DNA from 3 places in the Ancylobacter sp. G4_0304 genome. Region 1 is predicted to be linked to each of the others. Evidence: riboswitches for the same ligand, from Rfam matches in the RefSeq annotation. Region 1 holds a riboswitch; each other region holds the start of a gene.

Region 1 (7,912 bases):
CGAGGCCCGCATCGCCGATCTCGAGCAGCGCTACCGGCTGGAGCGCCATCCGGACGCCGCCGTGGCGGAGGACGCAGATCGGCCAGATTCGCCCGCCGGCGCCGCCGAAACGGCGCCGGTTTCCGGCAGTATGCCGCGCCTGATCGAAATCACACCCTGAGCGTCCCGGAGAGGCTCTGTACACAGGCCGGACCGCCCGCCTTGCCCCGAGCGGCGAAAGAGGCGAGTCTCGCGCGGGGTGCGAGGCGCGCCGGTTCGAAACGGAGGGACGCGCATGTCCAAGGTCATTTCCATCGGTGAGGTCATGGTCGAATTCTCCCGCGGCGCGGATGGGCGCTACGGGCTGTCGATCGGTGGCGACACCTTCAACACCGCGGTCTATCTCGCGCGGGCCGGTATCGAGACCGCCTATGCCACCGCGCTCGGCGACGACCGCTTCTCGCAGGCGATCCGCGCCTCGGCCGAGGGCGAGGGCATCGGCACCGGGCAGATTCTCCACGTCGCGGGCCGCAGCCCCGGCCTTTATGTGATCGACACCGACGCGCGCGGCGAGCGCAGCTTCACCTATTGGCGCGACAATTCCCCGGCGCGCGAGCTGTTCGAGCTGCCGGGATGGGAAGGCATCGCGGAGGCGATCATCGAGGCCGGCACCATCTATTTCTCCGGCATCACGCTCTCGCTCTACAGCAATGCCGGGCTCGGCCGGCTGTTCGCCACGCTGGAATTCGCGCGCGAGCGCGGGGCGCGCATCGTGTTCGACGGCAATTTCCGCCCGCGCAACTGGAAGGGCGATGTCGGCCGGGCCCGCGCGGTCTATGCCCAGGCGCTGAAGCGCTCGTCGATCGCGCTGCCGACCTTCGACGACGAGGCCATGCTGTGGGGCGACGGCTCGCCTGCCGCCACCGCCGAGCGGCTCGCCACCTTCGGCGTGCCGGAAGTGGTGGTGAAGAACGGGCCGGAAGGCGCGCTGGTCTCGGTCGGCGGTTCCTCGCATTTCGTGCCGATCCCCGCGCCGGTGGAGCCGGTCGACACCACGGCGGCCGGCGACAGCTTCAATGCCGCCTATCTCGCCGCCCGGCTCGGCGGGCAGAACCCGGTATCCGCGGCGGAGGCGGGGCACGAACTCGCCGGGCGGGTGATCCGCCATCGCGGCGCCATCCTGCCCCGGCAGGCGCATTCCTGAGCGGCTCAGCGCCGCGCCACGGCCTGCTAACGCTTCTGCGAATGACTTGCAAACCGTTGGTAATGCTTGATTTCCACGGCTCGACCCCGTAAGCGAATGCCGATTGCCGCTGCCTCACGGGCGGCGGCATCGGTTTTATCGGGGCAGGGTGACGATGGAACGATCCCAGCGGGTTGCGATCGGCAATGTCGGCATCAGCGTCCTGGTGCTGGCGCTGAAATATCTGGCCTTCGTGCTGACCGGCAGCATCGCGCTCTATTCGGATGCGCTGGAAAGCGTGGTGAATGTCGCGACCTCGATCGCGGCGGTGATCGCACTGCGCGTGAGCGCCAAGCCGGCGGACGCCGCCCACCCTTACGGCTATGCCAAGGCAGAGTATTTCTCCGCCGTGGTCGTCGGCGTGCTGATCGTGGTCGCCGCGCTCACCATCTTCCGCGAAGTGTACCAGAACTGGTTCGAGCCCTCACCGCTCGACGCCTCCCCGCGCGGCCTTGCCATGAACGCCGCCGCCGGCGTCATCAACGCCATCTGGTGCGTCGTGCTGTTTCGCGAGGGACGCCGTGCCCGTTCGCCGGCGCTGATCGCGGACGGCAAGCACCTTCTCACCGACGTGCTGTCCTCCGCCGGCGTGCTGGTCGGCGTGGTGCTGGCGATCGCGACCGGATGGGAGAAGCTCGACCTCATCCTCGCCGGGCTGGTGGCGCTCAACATCCTGTGGTCGGGCTGGGGCGTGCTGAAGGAAAGCGTCGGCGGGCTGATGGACCAGGCGGTGCCGTCCGACACGCTGGCGCTGATCCGCGCCCGGATCGCACAGGAGGCCACCGGCGCCATCGAGGCGCATGACGTGCGCACCCGTCAGGCCGGGCGGATGACCTTCGTGGACTTCCACCTCGTGGTCCCCGGCGACATGAAGGTGAGCGAGGCGCACGCCATCTGCGACCGGATCGAGGATGCGCTGGAGGCCGAGGTCTCCGACATCCTCGTCAACATCCATGTCGAGCCCGAGGTGAAGGCCAAGCAGGCCGGAATCCCGGTGCTGTGATCCTGCCGGTGCTTTGATCCTGCCGGTGCTGTGACGCCTACCGCCCGGCGCGCAGCGCCGCGAGAAGATCGGGCGTGGGATAGGAATCGGCCGGCAGGCCAAGCCGCATCTGCTCCACCTTCACCGCCTGCCGCGTCGCCGCGCCGGTAATGCCGTCGACCCGCCCGACATGGTGGCCGCGCGCGTTGAGCAGGCGCTGCAGTTCCACCACCTGCGCCTGCGACAGCACGGGGATCGCCTTGCCCTGCCCGCGATTGAACGGGCCCGCGCCCGCCACCCGCGCGGCGAGATAGGCGGCCGAGGTGGCATAGACCAGCGAGTTGTTCCACTCGGTGAACACGTCGAAATTCGGATAGACGAGGAAGGCCGGGCCGTTCCGGCCCATGGGCAGCAGCACCGAGGCGGGAAGCTGGTCGTTGGGCAGCGGACGCCCATCCGCGCGCACCACGCCCATTGCCGCCCATTGCCCGCGCGGCAGCTTGATCGACAAATCGGCCTGCTGCCACGGCAGGTTCGACGGCACCCGCACCTCTTCCAGCCAGGGCTGGCCGCGCTGCCAGCCCAGCGCCTTGATGTAGTTAGCGGCCGAGGCCAGGGCGTCCGGCGTCGAGCGGATCAGGTCCACCCGGCCGTCGCCGTCGAAATCGACGCCGTAATTCAGGTAATGGTCCGGCAGGAACTGGAACTGGCCGAGTTCGCCGGCCCAGGGCCCGCGCATGGCCTGCGGGGTGAGATCGCCGCGCTCGACGATGCGCAGGATCGCCATGAGCTGGGTGCGGAACATCTCGGCGCGGCGGCAATCCCAGGCCAGCGAGGCCACCGAGCGGATGGTCTGCTTGTCGCCCATGAAGGCGCCGAAATCGGTCTCCAGCCCCCAGAACGCCACCAGCACCGCGCCGGGCACGCCGAATTGCTGCTCGATATGGTCGAACAGCGCCTTGTTCTTCTGGATGAGCTGGCGACCCTGCTGGATGCGGTAATTGGCGACCATGCGGTCGGAGAACTCGAAGAAGCTCTGCCCGAACACCTTCTGGCCGCGGTCCGCCCCAACGACATTGGCGTCATAGGTGATGCCACCCAGCGCCGCCGACACCGCACGCGGGGAGACGCCCTGCGCTACCGCCTGCTGCTTGAACAGCTCCAGCCATTGGGCAAAGCCCTGCCCGCTATTGCCGCAGCTGGTGAGCGCCACGCCCTGCGCGGCGGCGGGAACCGGCAGCAGCGCGGAGGCGGAGATGGCGAGGGTGGTGGAAAAGGCGGCGGCCGCCAGCCGCGTCATCAGACTTTTGCGCATCGCATCCCCGGTTCGATCGAGCTGAAAATCACGGGCTTTTTCGAATCAGCAATCTACAGGAAACGCGGCGCGGGGGGAGCGGCGCCGGAGGCGGATTGACAGGTCGCGCGACTTTCGTCGTATAGTCGCCCCGTTCCAAGGGGAGCCCCGAGAAGGGGCTGAGAGATCGACGGGCCTGCCGCAAGGCGGGCCGCCGCGATGACCCTTCGAACCTGATCCGGGTCATGCCGGCGAAGGGATCGGAACCAGAAGGCGCATGGAGCCCGCAAGGGGCGACCATGCCGCCCTCTCCCCCCAGCGTCACAACGCCCGGATCTCCGTAACCCATGGTTTCAGGAGATCCATATGCCGTCCAAGCCGACCACAGAACACACCTCGCCCGGCGTTGCCACCGGGCCGATCCCCGGCTCGCGCCGCCTCTATGCCGAGTGCCCCGAGCGCGGCTTTCGCGTGCCGTTCCGCGAAATCCTGCTGCACCCTTCCGCCAATGAGCCGAACCTCGCCGTCTATGACGCCTCCGGCCCCTACACCGACCCGGACGCCACCATCGACATCAATGCCGGCCTCGCCCGCCCCCGCGCGGCATGGGTGAGCGCGCGCGGCGATGTCGAGGCCTATGACGGGCGGGAGGTGCGGCCGGAAGATAACGGGCATGTGCCGGCGGACAAGCTTGTCACCCCGTTCCCGATCCGCCACCGCCCGCTGCGGGCGAAGGCCGGCGCGGGCGTGACGCAGATGGCCTATGCCCGCGCCGGCATCATCACGCCCGAGATGGAATATGTCGCGATACGCGAAAACGGCTTGCGCGCGCGCATGGGCGAGATCATCCGCGACGGCGAGGATTTCGGTGCCTCGATCCCCGACATCGTGACGCCGGAATTCGTGCGCGACGAGGTGGCGCGCGGGAGGGCGGTGATCCCGGCCAACATCAACCATGGCGAACTGGAGCCGATGGCGATCGGCCGCAACTTCCTGGTCAAGATCAACGCCAATATCGGCAATTCCGCCGTCACCTCCTCGGTGGCGGACGAGGTCGACAAGATGGTGTGGGCGATCCGCTGGGGCGCCGACACGGTGATGGACCTCTCCACCGGCCGCAACATCCACAACATCCGCGACTGGATCGTGCGCAACTCCCCCGTCCCCATCGGCACGGTGCCGATCTATCAGGCGCTGGAGAAGGTCGGCGGCGTCGCGGAGGATCTGACCTGGGAGGTGTTCCGCGACACGCTGATCGAGCAGGCCGAGCAGGGCGTGGACTATTTCACCATCCATGCCGGGGTTCGCCTGCCCTATGTGCCGCTCACCGCCCGGCGCGTCACCGGCATCGTCTCGCGCGGCGGCTCGATCATGGCCAAGTGGTGCCTCGCCCATCACCGCGAGAGCTTCCTCTATGAGCGCTTCGCCGAGATCTGCGAGATCATGCGCGCCTATGACGTCACCTTCTCGCTCGGGGACGGGCTGCGCCCCGGCTCGATCGCCGATGCCAACGACGCCGCGCAGTTCGCCGAGCTGGAGACGCTGGGCGAATTGACGAAGATCGCGTGGGCCCATGACTGCCAGGTGATCATCGAGGGCCCCGGCCATGTGCCGATGCACAAGATCAAGGCCAATATGGACAAGCAGCTGAGCGCGTGCGGCGAGGCCCCGTTCTACACGCTCGGGCCGCTGACCACCGATATCGCGCCGGGCTACGACCACATCACCTCCGGCATCGGCGCGGCGATGATCGGGTGGTTCGGCACGGCGATGCTCTGCTACGTCACGCCGAAGGAGCATCTCGGCCTGCCCAACCGCGACGACGTGAAGACCGGCGTCATCACCTACAAGATCGCCGCCCATGCCGCCGACCTCGCCAAGGGCCACCCGCTGGCGCGGGCCTGGGACGACGCGCTGTCGCGGGCGCGCTTCGAGTTCCGCTGGGAGGACCAGTTCAACCTCGGCCTCGACCCCGAGACCGCCCGCGCCTTCCACGACGAGACCCTGCCGAAAGAGGCGCACAAGCTGGCGCATTTCTGCTCGATGTGCGGCCCGAAATTCTGCTCGATGAAGATCAGCCAGGACATTCGCGACGCCGCGCGGGCCGCGGAGTCGCAAGCCGCCGAGGCTGGCATGACCGAGATGGCGGAGCGTTTCCGTGCCGGTGGCGGGCAGCTTTACGCCCCGGCCGCCGCGCAGCCGCAATGACGGCGCGGCGTGGCGGGGATATCCTTGCCACGCCGCGTTTCCTCCCGGCGAGAGCCACGCGAATGACCCAATGCCGGTGCACTTGGCGGACGCACCGTAACGAGAAGGCCGCCCATGACCCCCGACCTGCCATTGAAGACGTTTCCGGCGCTGGCCCTGGCCGGCGCGCTCTGGCTTGCGCCCGGCCTTGCCCAGGCGCAGCAGGCCCTGCAGCCGCTGACCGCCGAGGCAACCGCCGCGACCCCGCTCGAATGCACGCTGATTCTCGACGCCACCTCCGGCGAGCCCCTGCATCGCAGCGGCACCTGCGACCGCGCCTTTGCGCCGGCGTCCACCTTCAAGGTGCCGCTCGCGGTGATCGGCTTCGATGCCGGGATCCTGAAGGACGCCACCACGCCGGCCTGGCCCTATAAGAGCGAATATGACGCGCCCGAGCGGGTGCGCAAAACCGTCGACCCCACCATCTGGGAAGCCGATTCGGTGGTGTGGTACTCGCGCGAGATCACCCGGCTGCTCGGGATGGAGCGCTTCGCCGCCTATGTCGCGCGCCTCGACTACGGCAACAAGGACGTGGCCGGCGACCCCGGAAAGAACAATGGCCTGACGCGCAGCTGGCTCGGCTCCTCGCTCGCCATTACGCCCGAGGAACAGGCCGGCTTCCTGCGGCGCCTGCTGTCCGACGCGCTGCCGGTCTCGTTCCAGGCGCAGGACAAGACCCGCGCCATCATCCCCGCCTTCACCGCCGCCGACGGCTGGAGCGTGCACGGCAAGACCGGCAGCACCTGGCTGTACGGACCGGACGGGCAGGCCGACAGGAACCGCCCGATCGGCTGGTTCGTCGGCTGGGGCGAGAAGGACGGACGGCGCATCGTGTTCGCCCGCCTCTATGTCGGCACCGAGCCTTATGAGGACGGCATGGGGCTGAAGCAGCGGGAATTCTTCCTCGACGCCCTGCCCTCCCTCGTGAAGTGAGCGCGGATACCCCGATGAGCACCGCCCCGAGCCGCCCGGTTGCCCGCCCGGTTCCCGCCGTCCTCGCCGTGGTGCTGCGGGGCGAGGAGGTGATGCTGGTGCGCCGGGCCAATCCGCCGGACCAGGGCCTGTGGGGCTTTCCCGGCGGACGCATGGAAATGGGCGAGAGCCATCTCGACGCCGCCCTGCGCGAGCTTCACGAGGAGACCGGCATCGCGGCCGACGCGCCGCGCCTCATCACCGTGCTGGACTTCATCGAGCACGGTGGCGACGGACGGCTCGCCCATCATTTCGCGATGATCGCGGTGCTGTGCCGCTGGCGCACCGGCGAGGGCGAGGCGGCGGACGATGCGCTGGAGACCCGCTGGTTCGGCGCCGCCGAACTCGCGGAGGTGGGGCCGGCCGCCAGCGCGCAGGTGCTGTACCTGGCCCAGCTTGCGCGCGACATGAGCGCGGCTTGAGCCCGAGATGAGGGTGGCTTGAGCGCACGCCTCTGATATGGCCGACGGCCCTGCCCAAAACAAAAGGCGGGCTCCCCGAAGGAAGCCCGCCCCGTTATTCAGGTCTCACTCGGATCAGGCGTGGGCCGAAGCCACCGTCTTCTCCCCCGCGGCGCCGGGCGTCGATGGGATGACCGACTTTGCGACATGCCGCTTCAGCGTGCCGGGCAGGACGGTGATCGCGAGGAAGGCTGCGAACAGGTCCATGCCAGCGACGGTGTAGAGCACGGTCGACCAGGTGCCGGTCGCTTCCATCAGCAGGTTGCCGACCGGAACGAACAGCGCGCCGATGCCCTTGGCGGTGTAGAGGACGCCGTAGATCTTGCCGATGTGCTTGGTGCCGAAGGCATCGCCCGCCAGCGCCGAGAACAGCGAGTAGACTTCACCCCAGGCCAGGAACACGACGCCCGAGAGGATGAGGAACGCCCAGGGATTGTGACCGAAATAGCCCAGAGCGATGATGCCCATGCCTTCGAGCGAGAAGGCGATGACCATGGTCTTCTCACGGCCGATATGGTCCGAGATCCAGCCGAACAGCGGACGCGAGATGCCGTTCATGACGCGGTCGAGCATCAGGGCGAGCGGCAGGGCGGCCATGGTGAAGAAGTACAGGTTGACCTGGAATTCCTTCACGCCGAGGTCCTGCGCGATGACGCCGAGCTGGGCAACCGCCATCATGCCGCCGGTGACGACGCAGGTGAACATGAGGAGCATCAGCCAGAACAGGCGGGTGT
Region 2 (7,912 bases), on a different contig from region 1:
ATCACGCTCGGCCAGCTCATGCAGACCTCCTCGGCCTTCGGTCAGGTGCAGGGCTCGTTCTCGTTCTTCATCACCGCCTATTCCTCGCTGGCGGAGTGGAAGGCGGTGGTGGACCGGCTGGTCGGCTTCGAGACTTCGGTCGCGGCCACACAGGCCGAGTCGCGGCGGATCGATTTCCGGCGCGTGACCGGCGGCGATGGCGCGATGCTCGGGCTCGACGGCTTCGAGGTGCGCCTGCCGGACGGGCGCGTGCTGGTCACCGCCGACGGGCTGCGCCTCGATCGCGGCGAGCGGGTGCTGCTGACCGGGCCCTCGGGCTCCGGCAAGAGCACGCTGCTGCGCGCCATGGCCGGCATCTGGCCCTATGGCCATGGCGAGATGGCGCTGGCGCCCGACGCCCGCGTGCTCACCCTGCCGCAGCGGCCCTATCTGCCGGTCGGTTCGCTGCGCGGGGCGCTGGCCTATCCCGATGCGAGCGTCGAGCATTCCGACGAGGCGCTGCGCGAGGTGCTGGAGGCGGTGGGGCTCGGCGCCTTTGCGGGTCGCCTCGACGAGCGCGGCCTGTGGTCGTCGATCCTGTCGGGCGGCGAGCAGCAGCGCTTCGCGGTGGCGCGGGCGCTGCTGATCAAGCCGGACGTGCTGCTGCTGGACGAGGCGACCTCGGCACTCGACGAGCCGGGCGAGGCGGCGCTGTATCGGCTGATCGCCGGGCGGCTGCCGCAGGCCGCGATCCTCTCCATAGGCCACCGCTCGACGCTGATCGATCTGCACCAGCGTCATGTCCGGCTGGAGCGCGACGCGGACGGACCGGCGCGGCTGGCGGCGGCCTGATCCCGGAGGCGGCCAGCGGGCCGTTCCGGGATGACGATGCTTCAGGCGCCGCGCGAAGGTCGCCTATGGCAGAACCGGCGCGTAGGTCGACACCGGCTCGACCTTCTCGATCAGCTTGTGCTCTTTCATGAACTCGGCGAAGCGGGCATAGCGCTCGCTGTCCAGCGCCGCCGGGGCGTGGGCGAAGCGGCGCAGCGTGTCGGTCCAGGCGGTGCGGTTCAGCTCGTCGTCGAGTTTCGGGTTCGCCTTCACGAACACGCCCCACGCCTCGTCCGGGTGGTTGAGGATGTAGATGGTCGCGTCCTCGACGGCGGCGAGGAACTTCTTGAGCCGCGGATCTCTCAGCTTGTCCTTGTGCGCGACGTAGATCAGCTCGTCGAACACCGGCACGCCGTGCTCTTCCGGGAAGAAAGCGACGCCTTCCTTGCCTTCCAGCTTGATCTGGGTGAGCTCGAAATTGCGATAGGCGCCGATCACCGCATCCACCTTGCCGGCCATCAGCGCCGGAGTGAGGGCGAAGTTGACGTTGATCATGGTGACATCGGAGGGCTTCAGCCCGGCGTCGGTCAGCATGGTGCCGAGCAGCGCATCCTCGAAGCCAGCGACCGAGAAGCCCACGGTCTTGCCCTTGAGATCGGCGAGCGTCTTCACCGGCCCGTCCTTCAGCGCGACCAGCGCGGTGAGCGGGGTCGAGACCAGCGTGCCGACGCGCGCCAGCGGCAGGCCTTCGGCCACCGACTGGTAGAGGCTCGGCTGATAGCTGACCGCGATCTCGGCCTGCCCGGCGGCGACAAGGCGCGGCGGGGCGGAGGGATCGGCCGGCGGCACCAGCGTCACGTCGAGCCCGTGCTGCTCGAACAGGCCCTTTTCCTTGGCGACGATCAGCGGCGCGTGGTCGGGGTTCACATACCAGTCCAGCAGCACGGTCAGCTTCTCGGCAGCGTGTGCGGGCACGGCGGCGAGGGCGAGCGCGCAGGCGAGGCCGGCGGCGGCGAAAGTGTTCTTCAACATGGATCTCCTCCCAGAATGGAGACCCGGCACATGAGCTTGGGGGATCTTCCGGCGGCGGCCCGGTTCCAATGAACGCGTGAGCGGCCCTGCCTTGGCTCCGTCCCTTCGCCGGCATGACCCGGATCAGGTTCAAAGGGTCTGGCGGATGCCATCTCAGCCCCTTGATCCATCGCTGAATCGCGGGACACCCCTCGGACAGGCAAAGGTTAGCAGGCTCGGTATGCCACGGCAAATGGGCGGGGGCGCGCATTCACGCGCCGCGCCAGCCCTCCAGATAGCGCACGCCTTCCACGCCGGTGAAACGGGCAAGGCGTGTGAGCTCGGCGTCGAGCGCCGCGAGGCGGCCGGCGGAGCCGCGCACGCCCGGCTCCAGCCACAGGCGCCTCACCTCCAGCACGCCGGCCTTGCGCTCGGCCTTCATGTCGATGCGGCCGACCATCCGGTCGCCTTCGAGGATCGGGAACACGTAATAGCCATAGACGCGCTTCTCCGCCGGGACGAACACCTCGATGCGGTAGTCGAAGCCGAACAGGCGCTGCGCCCGCGCCCGGTCGCGCAGCAGCGGGTCGAAGGGCGAGAGCACGCGGAGCCGCGAAGGGGCGGCGGGCAGGGCGTCGAACACGGCGCGGCTGCCGGCGAGCGCATGGCTGGCGCGGGTGCGTCCGTCCTCGCAGCCGATGATCACCGGCTCCAGCCGCTCCGCATTGGCGGCGACCCAGGCTCTCGCTTCCTCGGGCGAAACCAGATCCCAGAACGCGGCGATCTCGCCATGGGTGGCGAAGCCGAGCCGCTCCAGCGCGCTGGTGCAGGCCCAGTCGATGAAGACGTCTTCCGGCACCTCGCCTTCGCGGTCGGCGGCGGGGATGACGCGCTCGGTCAGGTCATAGACCTTCTGGAAGCCCTCGCGCCCGGCAATGGAGAGCGCGCCGGTGCGCCAGAGATATTCCAGCGCGGTCTTCTCCGGGTGCCAGTTCCACCAGCCGCCGGGCGGGCGCTTCTCCGCCTCGAAGTGCCGCGCCATCAGCGGGCCTTCGCGGGTGATGCGTTCATGGACGTGGTCGACGTAAGCTTCGAAGCCGTTCTCGTGCCAGCTGCGCCAGCGTTCCGCCAGACTGCTACGGGCACGGGCGAAGCGGTGCTTCCAGTAGCGGAAGAAGGCGCTGGGGATGATCGCGGCGTCGTGGGTCCAATGCTCGAACAGGGCGCGGTCCTTTTCGAGCAGCCGCGTCAGCTGCTCGTGCCGGTAGCCCTGCGCCCGCGCGAACAGGATGTGGTGATGCGCCCGCTCCACCGTCGCGATGCTGTCGACCTGCACGAAGCCGATCTCATGGATTAGCTCCAGCAGCGCCGTCTTGGAAAGCGCGCGGCCGGGCGGCGCGGACAGGCCCTGCCGGGCGAGGAAGATGCGGCGGGCATCTTCATTGGAGAGGTGAATCGGCATGGTTCATCATGGCAAAGTTCCTGTTTCGTTCCAAGCGGGAAGCGGCGGGTTCACCGCGTCAGTGTCTCCGGCGCCCAGGGCAGCGCGCGGGTGAGGGCGCGGTCGACGATCGCGAACAGGCCGAGCGCCACCGCCAGCAGGATGGCGAGCGCGGCGAACACCATGTCGGTCTGCATCCGCGCATTGGAATAGATCATGAGATAGCCGAGCCCGGCCGACGCCCCGACCCATTCGCCGACGATCGCCCCGATCGGCGCGGCGGCGGTGGCGACGCGCAGGCCGGACGCCAAAGCCGGCAGCGCCGCCGGCAGGCGGATATGGCGCAGCGTGGCGAGCGGGCCGGCGCCGTGCAGCCGCGCGATGTCGATCAGGCCCTGATCGGTGCGGGCAAGGCCGTCATGGAAGGCGGAAGCGACTGGAAAGAAGATGATGAGGCTCGCCATCACGATCTTGGAAGCGAGGCCGAAGCCGAACCAGATCACCAGAAGCGGGGCGATGGCGAACACCGGAAGCGCCTGCGCCACCAGAAGCACCGGGCGCAGCGCCCGCCGCGCCGTCATGGAGCCGGCCATCAGCAGCGCGCAGCCCATGCCGAGCGCGCTGCCGCTGATCAGGCCGAGCAGCATCTCGCCGAGCGTGATCCCGGCATTGTGAACCAGCACCCCGGCATTGTCCCACATCGCCGCGCCGATGCGCAGCGGACCCGGCAGGATATAGGCCGGGATCGCCAGAAAGCGCACCACCGCTTCCCACAGGCCGAGCAGCGCGAGGCTGACGGCGAGCGTTCGGCCGACGGCGGCCAGGGCGCGCGGGGCGGTCCCGGATCGTGTGGCATTCATGGGGTAGGCTTCCAGCGACTTGGGTTCCGGCAAAGCTGTGCTCTTATAGAGGGCGTACCGTTTCAGTGCGACCGGCCGGCATGGTGTCATGGTAGAGTGTCATGCGAGATTTGTGGGTGACGCAAGGTAACTCCATTGACGCGCGTCAATGCCGCGACATGTGAACGGGTGCATAAGCTCAGGAAAGCAAGAGCGGGAGGAGTGCATATGATCAAGGACATTCTCGTCAGCCTGCGCAGCGGCGAGGGGCCGGACAATACGGTGGACTATGCGGTGTCCGCTGCGGCGCGGCTGGGGGCCCATCTCACCGGCGTCGCGGTGAGCTATGAGATCGACGTTCCTCCGGTCTATACCGAGGCGTTCTCGACCGATTTCATCGAGGCGCAGCGCGCCGAGGGCAAGCGACTGGCGGATCAGGCGGTCGCGCGATTCGGCGAGGCCACGCGCTCGCTGGAGATCACCGGCGAGGTGCGCACCATCGACGGCACGCCGGGCGGCGCGGCGGAGCAGATCGCCATCATGGCGCGGCTCTACGACCTCGCCATCGTCAGCCAGGCCGACCCGGAAAATCTCGGCTCCGAGGAAGTGATCGCCGAGGCGGTGCTGTTCGATTCCGGCCGGCCGCTGCTTCTGGTGCCCCGCAGCCAGTCCAAGCCGTTCTCGGCGAAGCGCATCATGGTGGCATGGGACGGCGGTCGCGCCTCCGCGCGCGCGGTGGCCGAGTCGCGCCCGTTCCTCGAACATGCCGATTTTATCGAAGCCGTGGTGGTCGAGACCGGCCGCTCCAAGCCGAACGCGCTGCCGGGCGCCGACCTCGCCCGCCATCTGTCGCGCCACGACAAGAACGTGGAACTGCGCCGGCTGGTGCCGACCGGCGACGAGGGCATTGTCGACGTGCTGCTGAAGGAAGTGGCGGCGCGCGACATCGACCTCGTGGTGATGGGCGGCTACGGCCATTCGCGGCTGCGGGAATTCGTGCTGGGCGGCGTGACGCGCGACATGCTCGACCGCATGACCGTGCCGCTGCTGCTGGCGCACTGAACGCGTCGCCGGCGAGCGTCCCGCTTCTCCGCCGCGCCGCGAGGCGCCTCAGGCCGGCCCGGAACGTCCGGGCCGGTCTTTTTCATGGCGTGCGATGCTCAGCGGTCGCTGTGCATGGGCTGCTTGCACTGCATGCCGATGTAACACTGCGACTGGTCCTGCGTTTGCACCCAGGCCGGATAGGTGGTCTCGCCATAGTCGCAATAGCGCTGATCGACGACATAGCGCTGATACTCGTACGGGCCGGTGGCGATGACCGCCGAGCCCTGCTGCTGGACCATGGCCCGGGCGGCCGAGCAGGTCATGTTCAGCGAGTTCGGCATGCCCTGCGCGAAGGCGGGGACGGCGAGCAAAGCGAGGGGGAGGGAAAGCAGCACGGCGCGCATGACAGGTCCTTGCATTCGGTTCGTTTGGCCGGCGCGGCGGGGATTGGGCAAATCAGCCCGCCGGCACGCCACGCCTTGTTACCACACTCGACGTAACGGCAGGCTCATTTGCGCGTGTTCGGCTCAGCCGGGGAGGGGCGGACCAGCGACGCCAGCGCCGCCACCAAGGCGCACGCTGCCAGCACTGCGACCACGAGGCGGATCGCCGACAGCAGCTCGGCCGGTGGGGCGAGATGGGTCGAGGCGACCGCCGCGCCGCCGGCACGCAGCTGCCACGACAGCAGCGCCGCCGCGACCGCGATGCCGAGGCTGGTGCCGATATTGCGCGTGACGTTCATCACGCCGCCGGCTTCGCCGGTCTCCGCCGCCGCCGCGCTGCCCATGATGGCGTTGTTGTTCGGCGCGAAGAACAGGCCCTGCCCGACGCCGATCAGCGCAAGCGCCAGCGTGATCATGACGACGCTGGCGTCCGTGCTCGCGAGCAGCGTGTGCAGCAGCACGAGGCCGGCCGCGGCCACCAGCATGCCGGCCGTGCACAGCGCGCGATAGCCCATGCGGTCCGACAGCGCGCCGCTGAGCGGGGCGAGCACGGCGAGCGCGATGGGGATGGCCGTGAGGTAAAGCCCGGCGGCCAGCACATCCTGATGGAACACGCGCTGATAGGCGAAGGGCATGAGGAAGAACAAGGCGAACAGGATGGCGTTGGCGAGAAGGCTCGCGACATTGCCGAGGCCGAAGGCGGGACGCTTGAACAAGGCGAGCGACACCAGCGGGTCGGCGGTGCGCGCCTCGTGCCAGACGAACAGGCCGAGCAGGAGAAGCGCGGCGCCGCCGCTCGCAAGGATGGCCGGTGAGCCGATCCCCCAGGTCCCGGCCTGATTGACCGCCAGCATCAGAGCGCCGAGGCCGGGTACCAGCAGCACCGCGCCGAAGCCGTCGAACCGGCCGCGCCGCTCCGGCAGCTGCGTCACCGGCAGCACGCACCAGCTGATCGCCGCGCCGGCCAGCCCCACGGGCACGTTGACCTAGAACACCCAGCGCCAGTCCAGCGCGCTAAGGATCAGCCCGCCCAGCGTCGGCCCGGCGCAGAGGCCGACCGCCTGCATCGCCGCCTGGATGCCGAGCGCCTTGCCGCGATTGGAATGGGTGGCGATCGAGACTACGATGGCGACGCTGTTGGCGGTGAGCATGGCCGAGCCGATCGACTGCAGCGCCCGCGCCGCGATCAGCGCTTCCAGTGAGGTGGCGAAGCCGCACAGGCCGGAGCCAAGTACGAACACCAGAAAGCCGAACGTATAGAGCAGCTTGCGGCCATAAAGATCGGCGAGGCGGCCGAAGACCGGAAGAGTGGCGGCGGCGGTGACCAGATAGATCACCGCGACCCAGCTCACCACGTCGACCGAGCTGCCGAAGCTGTCCTCCAGCGCCGGCAGCACAAGCTGCGTGATGCTGGCGTCGAGCTGGCCCATGAAGGCGCCAATGCACACGGTGCCGACCACGATCCAGACATAGGACGGGCGTTTCGCGATGGCCGGAAGCGGTTCAGGCTCGCGAAACACGGCAGGCTCCGGTGGAGGAATCGTCCGCGAAATCTAGCGGGCGGCGGTGACAGTGGCCAGATGCTGTTAGCGCGCGTTCGGGTTCGGGACGCTGCCGCGCTCGGCCTTCAGCCGGGCGATCTCGGCGCGGATCGGGGCGAAGGGACCGAAGCGGTGCTGCGCCGGCGGGAAGCGATCGGCATAGGGGCCGTAGGGCGCGTCGACCGGCTTCAGCAGCAGGTCGGGGAAATCCGCATCGAGCCCCGTCATGGCCGGGCGCGGCTGGGAGAGCACATAGGCGGCGACGTCCCACGCCTCCTCGGGTGAGAGGCGCGGCTCGACCCAGGAGGTGCCGTTCGGCATGTTGTCATGGACGAAGTTCGCCAGCGTGATCAGTCGCGACAGGCCGGCGCCGTCATTGAAGCTGTCGGGGCCCCAGAGCGGGGGGATCGCATAGCCGCGGTCCGGCAGCGCCTCGTTGCGGCGCACGCCAAGCCCGTCGCGGCGATGGCAATCCGCGCAATGCTGCTGATAGAGCGGCGCGCCACGTGCCGGATCCGCCGCGCGGGCGAGTTCCGGCATGTGGCCCGCGCCGCCCCCGGCAATCGTCGCGTCATGGGGAATGTTGCTGGAGAGCACGTCCAGATAGGCAAGAATCGCCTGCATCGGCCGGGCATCTGCCGGCATGGGGCGCCCGTTCATGCTGCGCCGCATGCACTGGTTCACGCGGTCGAACAGCGAGGCGACCTCGCCGCTGCGCGTGCTATAGGCCGGGTAGTCCGCCGAGGCGGCGACCAGCGGCAGGCCGAATTTCTTGAGCCCCGC
Region 3 (7,912 bases), on a different contig from region 1:
GTGGCCAGCCGGCCGGCGACCACGCGGCGGCTGGTGCTCCTGAGCGGCGTATTCATGGGGCTCGGCATCGTCGGCATGCACTACACCGGCATGAGTGCGATGCGCCTCGCCGGGCACCTCGAATATGACTACCTGTTCGTCGGCGGCGCCATCATCATCGCCATCGGCGCATCGATCGCCGCGCTGTGGCTGGCGTTCCGCCGCTATTCGGTGATTCAGCGTGTCATCGCGGCCATCGCGCTCGGGATCGGCATCGCCAGCATGCACTATGTCGCCATGATGGGCGTCAGCTTCGTGACCTCGGACGAAGCGATGTCGAGGCATCAGGCCGCCGGGATCGGCGTTTCCTATCTCGCGGTGCTGGTGACTGGCACCAGCTTCATCATTTTCGTCGCTGCCATCCTCGCCGCCATGTACGACCGCCGCTTCGTGCTGCTGGCCGAGCGCGAGGCCGCCATGTGGCGCGAGGACGAGGAGCGCTACCGCACGCTTTATCGCCGCACGCCGCTGCCGCTGCATTCGCTCGGCCCCGATGGGCGGATCGAGCAGGTGAGCGACAAGTGGCTCGACATGCTCGGCTATCAGCGCAACGAGGTCATCGGCCGCCCGCTCACCGACTTCATGACGCCGGAATCCGCCCGCCAGCGCAACGAGGAACACTGGCCGCGCCTCGTGGGCACCGGCGAGCTGCGCGAGGCCGAGTACAAGCTCATCACCAAGGACGGCCGCCAACTGGACTGCGTGCTCTCCGCCGTCGCCGAGCGCGACGCGGAAGGGCGCCTGACCAAGACGCTGTGCGGCCTCATTGACATCTCCGAGCGTCGGCAGGCCGAGGAGGCGCTGCGCCAGGCGCAGAAGCTGGAAGCGGTCGGCCAGCTCACCGGCGGCATCGCCCACGACTTCAACAATCTGCTGGCGGTGATCCTCGGCAATCTGGAACTCGCCAACAAGCGCGCGCCGGACGATCCGCGCCTGCGCCTCCTGCTGGGCAACACCATGCAGGCGGCGCAACGCGGCGCGGCGCTCACCCAGCGCATGCTCGCCTTCGCCCGCCGGCAGGACCTAAAGCCGCAGCCGGTCGACGTGCCCGAGCTGGTGCTCGGCATGGCGGAGCTGATGCGCCGTTCCATCGGCCCGAGCGTGAAGATCGAAACCCGGTTCCCGCTCGGCCTGCCGCGCGCGCGGGTCGACGCCAACCAGCTCGAACTGTCGCTGCTCAACCTCGCGGTGAACGCGCGCGACGCCATGCCCAATGGCGGCTCGATCGTGATCGCGGCGCGCGAGGAGGACATCGACGCCGCCCGCGCCGCGTTGGAGCCCGAGGGGCTGCCGGCCGGTCGCTATTTCTGCCTCACCGTTACCGATGACGGCATCGGCATGGACGAGGAAACGCTCTCGCACGCCACCGAGCCATTCTTCACCACCAAGGGCGTGGGCAAAGGCACCGGGCTCGGGCTCGCCATGGTCCACGGCCTCGCCGCGCAATCCGGCGGACGCCTGGTGCTGACCAGCCGCAAGGGCGAGGGGACGACGGCGGCGATCTACCTGCCGATTGCCGACGAGACCGCGAAGCCGCTTGTCGCGCCGCCGCCGGAGCACGTGGTGGTGGATTCCAGCGGCGCCCGCATCCTCGTGGTCGACGACGATCCGCTGGTGCTCTCGGCCACGGTGGCGATGCTGGAGGACCTGTCCTATGTCGTGACCGAGGCGTCCTCGGCGCAGCAGGCACTGAACCTGCTGGACGGCGGGGCGACGTTCGACGTGGTGCTGACCGACCAGGCGATGCCGGGCATGACCGGCGTTCAGCTCTACCTTGCCATCCGCAAACGCTGGCCGGAGCTGCCGGTCATCCTCGGCACCGGCTATGCCGAACTGCCCCCGGAAGCGGGGGCCGATCTCAAGCGGCTCGGCAAGCCGTTCAGCCGGGATGCGCTGGAACAGGCGATCTCCGTCGCCACCCGCGGCACCAACGAGAACGTGGTGCGCATGTCGACGCGCCAGGCCTAGCCGGTAGGGCCTCTGGCCGGGTTCCGGCGCGCGGCGCCGGGCCGGGAGGTGTTGCGAATATTCCCGGCACTCCCGTGACATCGGCCGTTCGAATGATTATATCAGACCCGTCCAGGGGAGCCTCGTCAGGAGGCTGAGAGGCCATCGGCGCGCGGGTTATGCGCGGCATGGCGACCCTTTGAACCTGATCCAGCTCGGACTGGCGGAGGGAGGGAGTGCATGACCCCGCATAACGATATCCATGGCGAAACGGCGACGGATGCGGCGCGCGCGACCGGCAACGCGATGCGGGTGCGCATCGTCGGCGCTGGCGTGGCGGGGTTGACCTGCGCCCACGCCTTCGCCCGGCGCGGCGCACGGGTGACGCTGGTGGACCGCAATGCGGGTTCCGGGCGCGGCTGCTCATGGTATGCGGGCGGCATGCTCGCGCCATGGTGCGAGCGCGAGAGCGCGGAGCCGATCATCGTCGAGCTGGGGCTGGAATCGCAGGACTATTGGCGCGAAGCGGTGCCGGACGTGCCGAACGAGGGCAGCCTCGTGCTGGCGCAGCCGCGCGACCTGCCCGACCTGCGGCGCTTCGCCCGCCGCACCGATCATTATGAATGGCTCGACGGCACCGCCATCGCCGCGCTGGAGCCCGATCTCGACGGGCGCTTCGACCAGGGCCTGTTCTTCGCCAGCGAATCGCATCTGGAACCGCGCAAGGCGCTCGCCGCGCTCACCCGTCGGCTGACCGACGAGTTCGGCGTCGAGATGAGATTCGAGGCGGAAGGTTTCACGCCGGAGGCGGACGACGCCGATATCGTGGTCGACTGCCGGGGCCTTTCCGCCCGCGACGAGCTCACTGACCTGCGCGGCGTGAAGGGCGAGATGCTGGTGCTCTATTCCACCGAGGTGTCGCTCAAGCGCCCGGTGCGCATGCTGCACCCGCGCATCCCGGTCTATATCGTGCCGCGCGGCGACGGGCATTTCATGATCGGCGCCACCTCGATCGAGAATGACGAGCGCGGCCGCGTCACCGGGCGCTCCATGCTGGAGCTGCTCGGGGCGGTCTACGCGCTGCACCCGGCCTTTGGCGAAGCGGAAATCGTGGAGATCGGCGCGGATGTCCGCCCGGCCTTCCCCGACAATCTGCCGCGCCTGCGCCGGCGGGGAAAGACCATTTACGTCAACGGCCTGTATCGCCACGGCTTCCTCGCCGCCCCTGCGCTGGCGCGCCGCGCGGCGGAACTGGCTTTTGACGGGACGCATTTCCCGGAGGTGATGGATGAAGATCGTCGTGAATGGTGAGGCGGCCGAGACCCGCTCGGCCAGCCTGACCGAACTTCTCACCGAGCTCGGCTATGCCGACGCCGTCGTCGCCACTGCGGTGAACGGGACAATGGTGCGCGCCGCCCGCCGCGGCGAGACCCCGCTCACTGAAGGCGACCGCATTGAAATCCTCGCCCCGATGCAGGGAGGCTGAGCATGGACGCCGTGAACACCACCACGAATGCCACATCATCGAGCGCTAACACCGATCCGCTGGAGTTCTACGGCACGCAGGTGTCGTCTCGCCTGCTGCTCGGCACGGCGCAATATCCCTCGCCCGCCATTCTCGCTGAGGCGATCCGCTCCAGCGGCACCGAGATCGTCACGGTCTCGCTGCGCCGCGAATCCGGCGCTGCTAAATCAGGCCAGAGTTTCTGGTCGCTGATCCGCGACCTCGGCGTGAAGGTTCTGCCCAACACCGCCGGCTGCAAGACCGTGAAGGAAGCCGTCACCACCGCCGAGATGGCGCGTGAGTTGTTCGGCACGCCCTGGGTCAAGCTGGAGGTGATCGGCGAGGACGACACGCTGCAGCCCGACGTGTTCGGCCTGGTCGAGGCCGCGCGCATCCTGTCGCGCGATGGCTTCCAGGTGTTCCCCTACACGACCGAGGACCTCGTTGTCGCCGAGAAGCTGGTTTCCGCCGGCTGCGAGGTGCTGATGCCGTGGGGCGCGCCGATCGGCAGCGGGCGCGGGCTGAACAATCCCTATGGCCTGCGCTCCATGCGCGCGCATTTCCCCGGCATTCCCCTCGTGGTCGATGCCGGCGTCGGCGTGCCGTCCCATGCGGCGGCGGCGATGGAGCTGGGCTATGACGCGGTGCTGCTGAACACCGCCGTCGCCAAGGCGGGAGATCCGGCGCGCATGGCGCGCGCCTTCGCCCGCGCGCTGGAGGCCGGCCGCGAGGCCTTCCTCGCCGACCCGATCGACGCGCGCGACATGGCCGCTCCCTCAACCCCGGTGATGGGACGCGCCGTGCTCGGCTGATCCATCGCCACCCTTCGCGTAAGTTCAGGTGCCTAGATGAAGCTCGACCCGTTCTATCTCATCGTCGACCGCGCGAGCTGGCTGCCGCGTCTGCTGCCGCAGGGCGTCAAGCTGGTGCAGCTGCGCGCCAAGGAGATGGAGCCCGACCAGCTTCGCCGCGAAATCCTGCTGGCGAAGGAAAGCTGCGCGCGCTACGGCGCGCAACTCGTGGTCAATGATTACTGGCAGCTCGCCATCGAACTCGGCTGCGATTTCGTGCATCTGGGCCAGGAAGACCTCGCGGACGCCGATGTCGGCGCCATCCGCGCGGCCGGCATGCGCCTCGGCATCAGCACCCATGACGATGCCGAACTCGACACCGCGCTGGCGGTGCGGCCGGATTATGTCGCGCTCGGGCCGGTCTATCCGACCATCCTCAAGCAGATGCGCTGGGCGCCGCAGGGGCTGGAGCGGGTGAGCCAGTGGAAAGCGCGCGTCGGCAAGGTGCCGCTGGTCGGCATTGGCGGGCTCACCATCGAGCGTGCGCAGGGCGTGCTTTCCGCCGGGGCCGACTGCGTGGCGGTGGTGACTGACGTGCTGCTGAACCCCAACCCGGAAGTGCGCGCCCGCGAATGGGTGCTGGCCACCCGCGAGCGCGCCTGACCGCTCCACATCCGGTAAGGGGATCGTCGAGTGCAAGGCCGTCGCTCCCGGCGCACGGGTCGCCGGGAGGAGGAAGGGCTCTACAGGGCCTGCCGCACTGGCGGTTTACGGGGAATAGCGGCCCTTGCCCGCGCTCAGGAGCGCATTGAGCATCGGCAGTTCCGGCGGTGGGGCGCGTTCGATGCGGGAATATTCTCGCCCGTCCGGCGTGCGCCGGAACAGGCCCAGCTCCACCAACTCGCGGCGCAGCAGCGCATGGTCGCCGAAGCCGTGATGCTGGTTGAGCAGCTGGTTCATCCGCTTTTCCGCGAACACCTCATGCGCGGGAAGCTGCGCCCACAGCACCCACAGGCACAGTTCCTGAAGGTTGCGCTTCTTGGGCCAGCGCTGGAGCGCGCCCGCGACGTCAAACAGCCGCAGCGCCCTGGCGCAGCGGGCGTGATCGGGCGCGCGGGCGGGCGGCGCGGCCGGTTTCTCCAGTCGGCGGCGGGCCTGCGCGTCGGCCCTCAGATGCTGGAAGTTGCGGAAGCCGGCGGCGCGGGCCAGCAGGTTGAGCAGCTCCACGTGGCCGGGCGGCTGCTCCCGGCCGGTCAGGTCGTTGCGGAGCGTGCGGGCGAGGGCGGAAATATCCGGTGCCTCATAGGCCAGAACGGTTCTGGGCATGACTTATCCTCATGCGTGCCGGACTCTGGAAGGGAGCGTCGGGGTTGCCGTCTTGCGACCGGGCACGGGGACAAGTGCGAAGGTCATCTGTCGTGGTGCAGGTTTAGCTCCCCTTGCGGGGCGGCAACGCCTCGGTGAACTGCGGACCGTGGCGGGGATGTACACGGCGCGCGCGGCGAAGTCCAGCGAGGCAAAAGGCCGTCATTGCGTTGTGAAGCGGCGCGCGATCCCGGCGCATCGCCTGCGGCGATGGCCGGAATGACGGCTGCAGGCAGGGCAGGGGGCGGCTATTCCGCCGCGACGCGCGCGGCCCCGGCGAAATGGCGTTCCATCTCGCGGCGCAGGCGCACCGTATCGTCCTCGACCATCGCGACATCGGCCCAGCCGACGATCTCGCCCTCGGCGATGTCGCGATTGAGTTTGGCGTGGTGGGCGAGGCCGATGGGCAGGCCGCCGCGCGCCAGCGAGGTGCCGGCCGGCAGCAGCTTGCCCCACACCGTGAAGCCGCCTTCGCCGTCCAGCGTCTCGCCGGCTTTCAGCGGGCGCTTGGCCACCGCCACCACATCGGCATTGAAATGCTCGGTGACGCCGGTCGGCTCGCCGCGCAGCGCGGCGGCGGCGACCGAGACCCCGAGCTCCAGCCCGATCATGTGATAGGGGCGATACAGCGCGGTGTAGCGGCCGGAGGAATCCGTCACCACGCCATATTCCTTGAAGCAGCGCCGCGCATAGTCGCCGCTCGGGCCGGGCTCGGCCTCGAACACCACATAGACGCCCCAGCGCAGATCGCGGAACACCGGCCGCCCGTCGCGCTCCAGCGAGGAGACGGTCTCAACCGTGCCGGAATGCTCCAGCACACCGCCGGCCTCGCGCGGGCGCAGGATGCTGGCGAGGTCGTCGACGCCGCAGGGCGGGAACAGGAGGCCGTCCGAGGGCGCCTTGAGGTCGGCGGCATTGGCGATGGCGGCCATCTCGATCGAGGATTTGGTGCCGTCGGCGAAGGAGTTGAACATCTGCGCGTTCATGCCGCCCTGCGCCGCCTGCTCGGGCGTGAGGCCGTAGAGGTCCCAGATCGTGTCCGGGGTCGAGCGGTGGAAGCTCGGCAGGTATTTGGTGCCCTTGCCGGCGCAGACGACGTTGAAGCCGCAGGTGCGGGCCCAGTCCACCATGTCACACACCAACGCCGGCTGGTCGCCATAGGCCATGGAATAGACCACGCCGGCCTTGCGGGCGCGCTCGGCCAGCAGCGGGCCGACCAGCACGTCGGCCTCGACCGTGACCATCACGATGTGCCTGCCGTTCTCGATCGCCAGCAGCGCGTGACGGGCGCCGGCCGCCGGGCTGCCGGTGGCCTCGACCACGACGTCGAGCCCGTCGGCGGCGATCAACGCGCCGGCATCCTCAGTCAGCATGGTGCGCCCAGTTCGGCGCGCCTCGTCGAAGGAGGCGGCGACGGTGGCGCCCGCGTCCCAGCCGGTGCGCTCCAGCGCCTGGCGCGCACGGCTCGCCGACAGGTCGGCGATGCCGAGAAGGTGCAGGCCGGGGGTGGTTCGGATCTGCGACAGGAACATCGAGCCGAATTTGCCGGCCCCGATCAGGCCGACCCGGACCGGGCGGCCGGCATCGGCGCGCGCCTTGAGCATGCGGGCGAGATTCATGGACTTCCTCCCTGTGCGCCGGACGTTACCGGCCATCGGGCGCAGCTTCGGCCGCGCCCGGCGTGTTGATCACGCTGGGGAAGCATAGTCCGAACCGGCGGATACGATCCAGCCGGGACACTCCATTCGGGGAAAACTCTATCCCGCCGCGACCTGATCCTGCGGCGGCGGGCTGTCGGGCACGAGGCCGGGCGGGGTGCCGTCGGCCGGTTGGCCGTTCGCGGCCTGTCCGTTCAGCGGTTGGCCGTTGCGGGGCTGGCCATTGCCGGCGGCGTGAGGCGTGCCCTGTTCCTGGAGCGCGCGGATGCGGTCGGCCAGCGTCGGGCCGGCGCCGTTCTTCTTTCTGGAAGCAGCGCCCGTGGCCAGCAGCGAGACGACGGGCGAGCCGGGGCCTTCCAGCGCGGCGGTGATGCGGGCCACTTCGGCGGCGACCTCGCTGAGATGGGCGCGCAGCAGGCCGGCATCTTCCACCGCCGGCGCGCCCGGAACCACCGGCAAGTCGGCATCGAGGCGGGCCTGCAGCGCGTTGCGCTCCTCGCGCGCCTTGGCCAGCGCGCCTTCCAGCATGGCCTTCTCGGCCTGCAGCATGGTCACCTGATCCTGCGACTGGCGCGCCGAGGTCTCGGCGGCGCGCTGGTAGCTGAGGG

The links. Region 1 has a riboswitch for thiamine pyrophosphate ahead of thiC (phosphomethylpyrimidine synthase ThiC). Riboswitches for the same ligand answer to the same signal wherever they lie in the genome.
Region 2: another riboswitch for thiamine pyrophosphate. It lies ahead of VRZ77_RS13050 (ABC transporter substrate-binding protein); the one in region 1 lies ahead of thiC (phosphomethylpyrimidine synthase ThiC).
Region 3: another riboswitch for thiamine pyrophosphate. It lies ahead of thiO (glycine oxidase ThiO); the one in region 1 lies ahead of thiC (phosphomethylpyrimidine synthase ThiC).

Annotation. Positions count from the first base shown of each region.
Region 1 covers NZ_JAZDRM010000004.1:104,969-112,880, reverse strand. The annotation lists gene VRZ77_RS03800 (lysozyme inhibitor LprI family protein) at 1-160, shown strand, start outside; gene VRZ77_RS03795 (sugar kinase) at 275-1,183, shown strand; gene VRZ77_RS03790 (cation diffusion facilitator family transporter) at 1,338-2,225, shown strand; gene VRZ77_RS03785 (lytic murein transglycosylase) at 2,263-3,519, opposite strand; TPP riboswitch at 3,648-3,776, shown strand; gene thiC (phosphomethylpyrimidine synthase ThiC) at 3,865-5,706, shown strand; gene blaOXA (class D beta-lactamase) at 5,821-6,678, shown strand; gene VRZ77_RS03770 (NUDIX hydrolase) at 6,693-7,139, shown strand; gene oxlT (oxalate/formate MFS antiporter) at 7,254-7,912, opposite strand, start outside.
Region 2 covers NZ_JAZDRM010000020.1:60,872-68,783, reverse strand. The annotation lists gene VRZ77_RS13055 (ABC transporter ATP-binding protein/permease) at 1-831, shown strand, start outside; gene VRZ77_RS13050 (ABC transporter substrate-binding protein) at 895-1,842, opposite strand; TPP riboswitch at 1,926-2,044, opposite strand; gene VRZ77_RS13045 (winged helix-turn-helix domain-containing protein) at 2,093-3,283, opposite strand; gene VRZ77_RS13040 (ABC transporter permease) at 3,334-4,122, opposite strand; gene VRZ77_RS13035 (universal stress protein) at 4,330-5,163, shown strand; gene VRZ77_RS13030 (hypothetical protein) at 5,262-5,549, opposite strand; gene VRZ77_RS13025 (MFS transporter) at 5,654-6,568, opposite strand; gene VRZ77_RS13020 (MFS transporter) at 6,575-7,108, opposite strand; gene VRZ77_RS13015 (c-type cytochrome) at 7,175-7,912, opposite strand, start outside.
Region 3 covers NZ_JAZDRM010000013.1:31,298-39,209, forward strand. The annotation lists gene VRZ77_RS09465 (MHYT domain-containing protein) at 1-2,007, shown strand, start outside; TPP riboswitch at 2,111-2,235, shown strand; gene thiO (glycine oxidase ThiO) at 2,293-3,297, shown strand; gene thiS (sulfur carrier protein ThiS) at 3,275-3,472, shown strand; gene VRZ77_RS09480 (thiazole synthase) at 3,475-4,302, shown strand; gene VRZ77_RS09485 (thiamine phosphate synthase) at 4,339-4,944, shown strand; gene VRZ77_RS09490 (DUF2087 domain-containing protein) at 5,050-5,607, opposite strand; gene VRZ77_RS09495 (NAD(P)H-dependent oxidoreductase) at 5,895-7,265, opposite strand; gene VRZ77_RS09500 (hypothetical protein) at 7,404-7,912, opposite strand, start outside.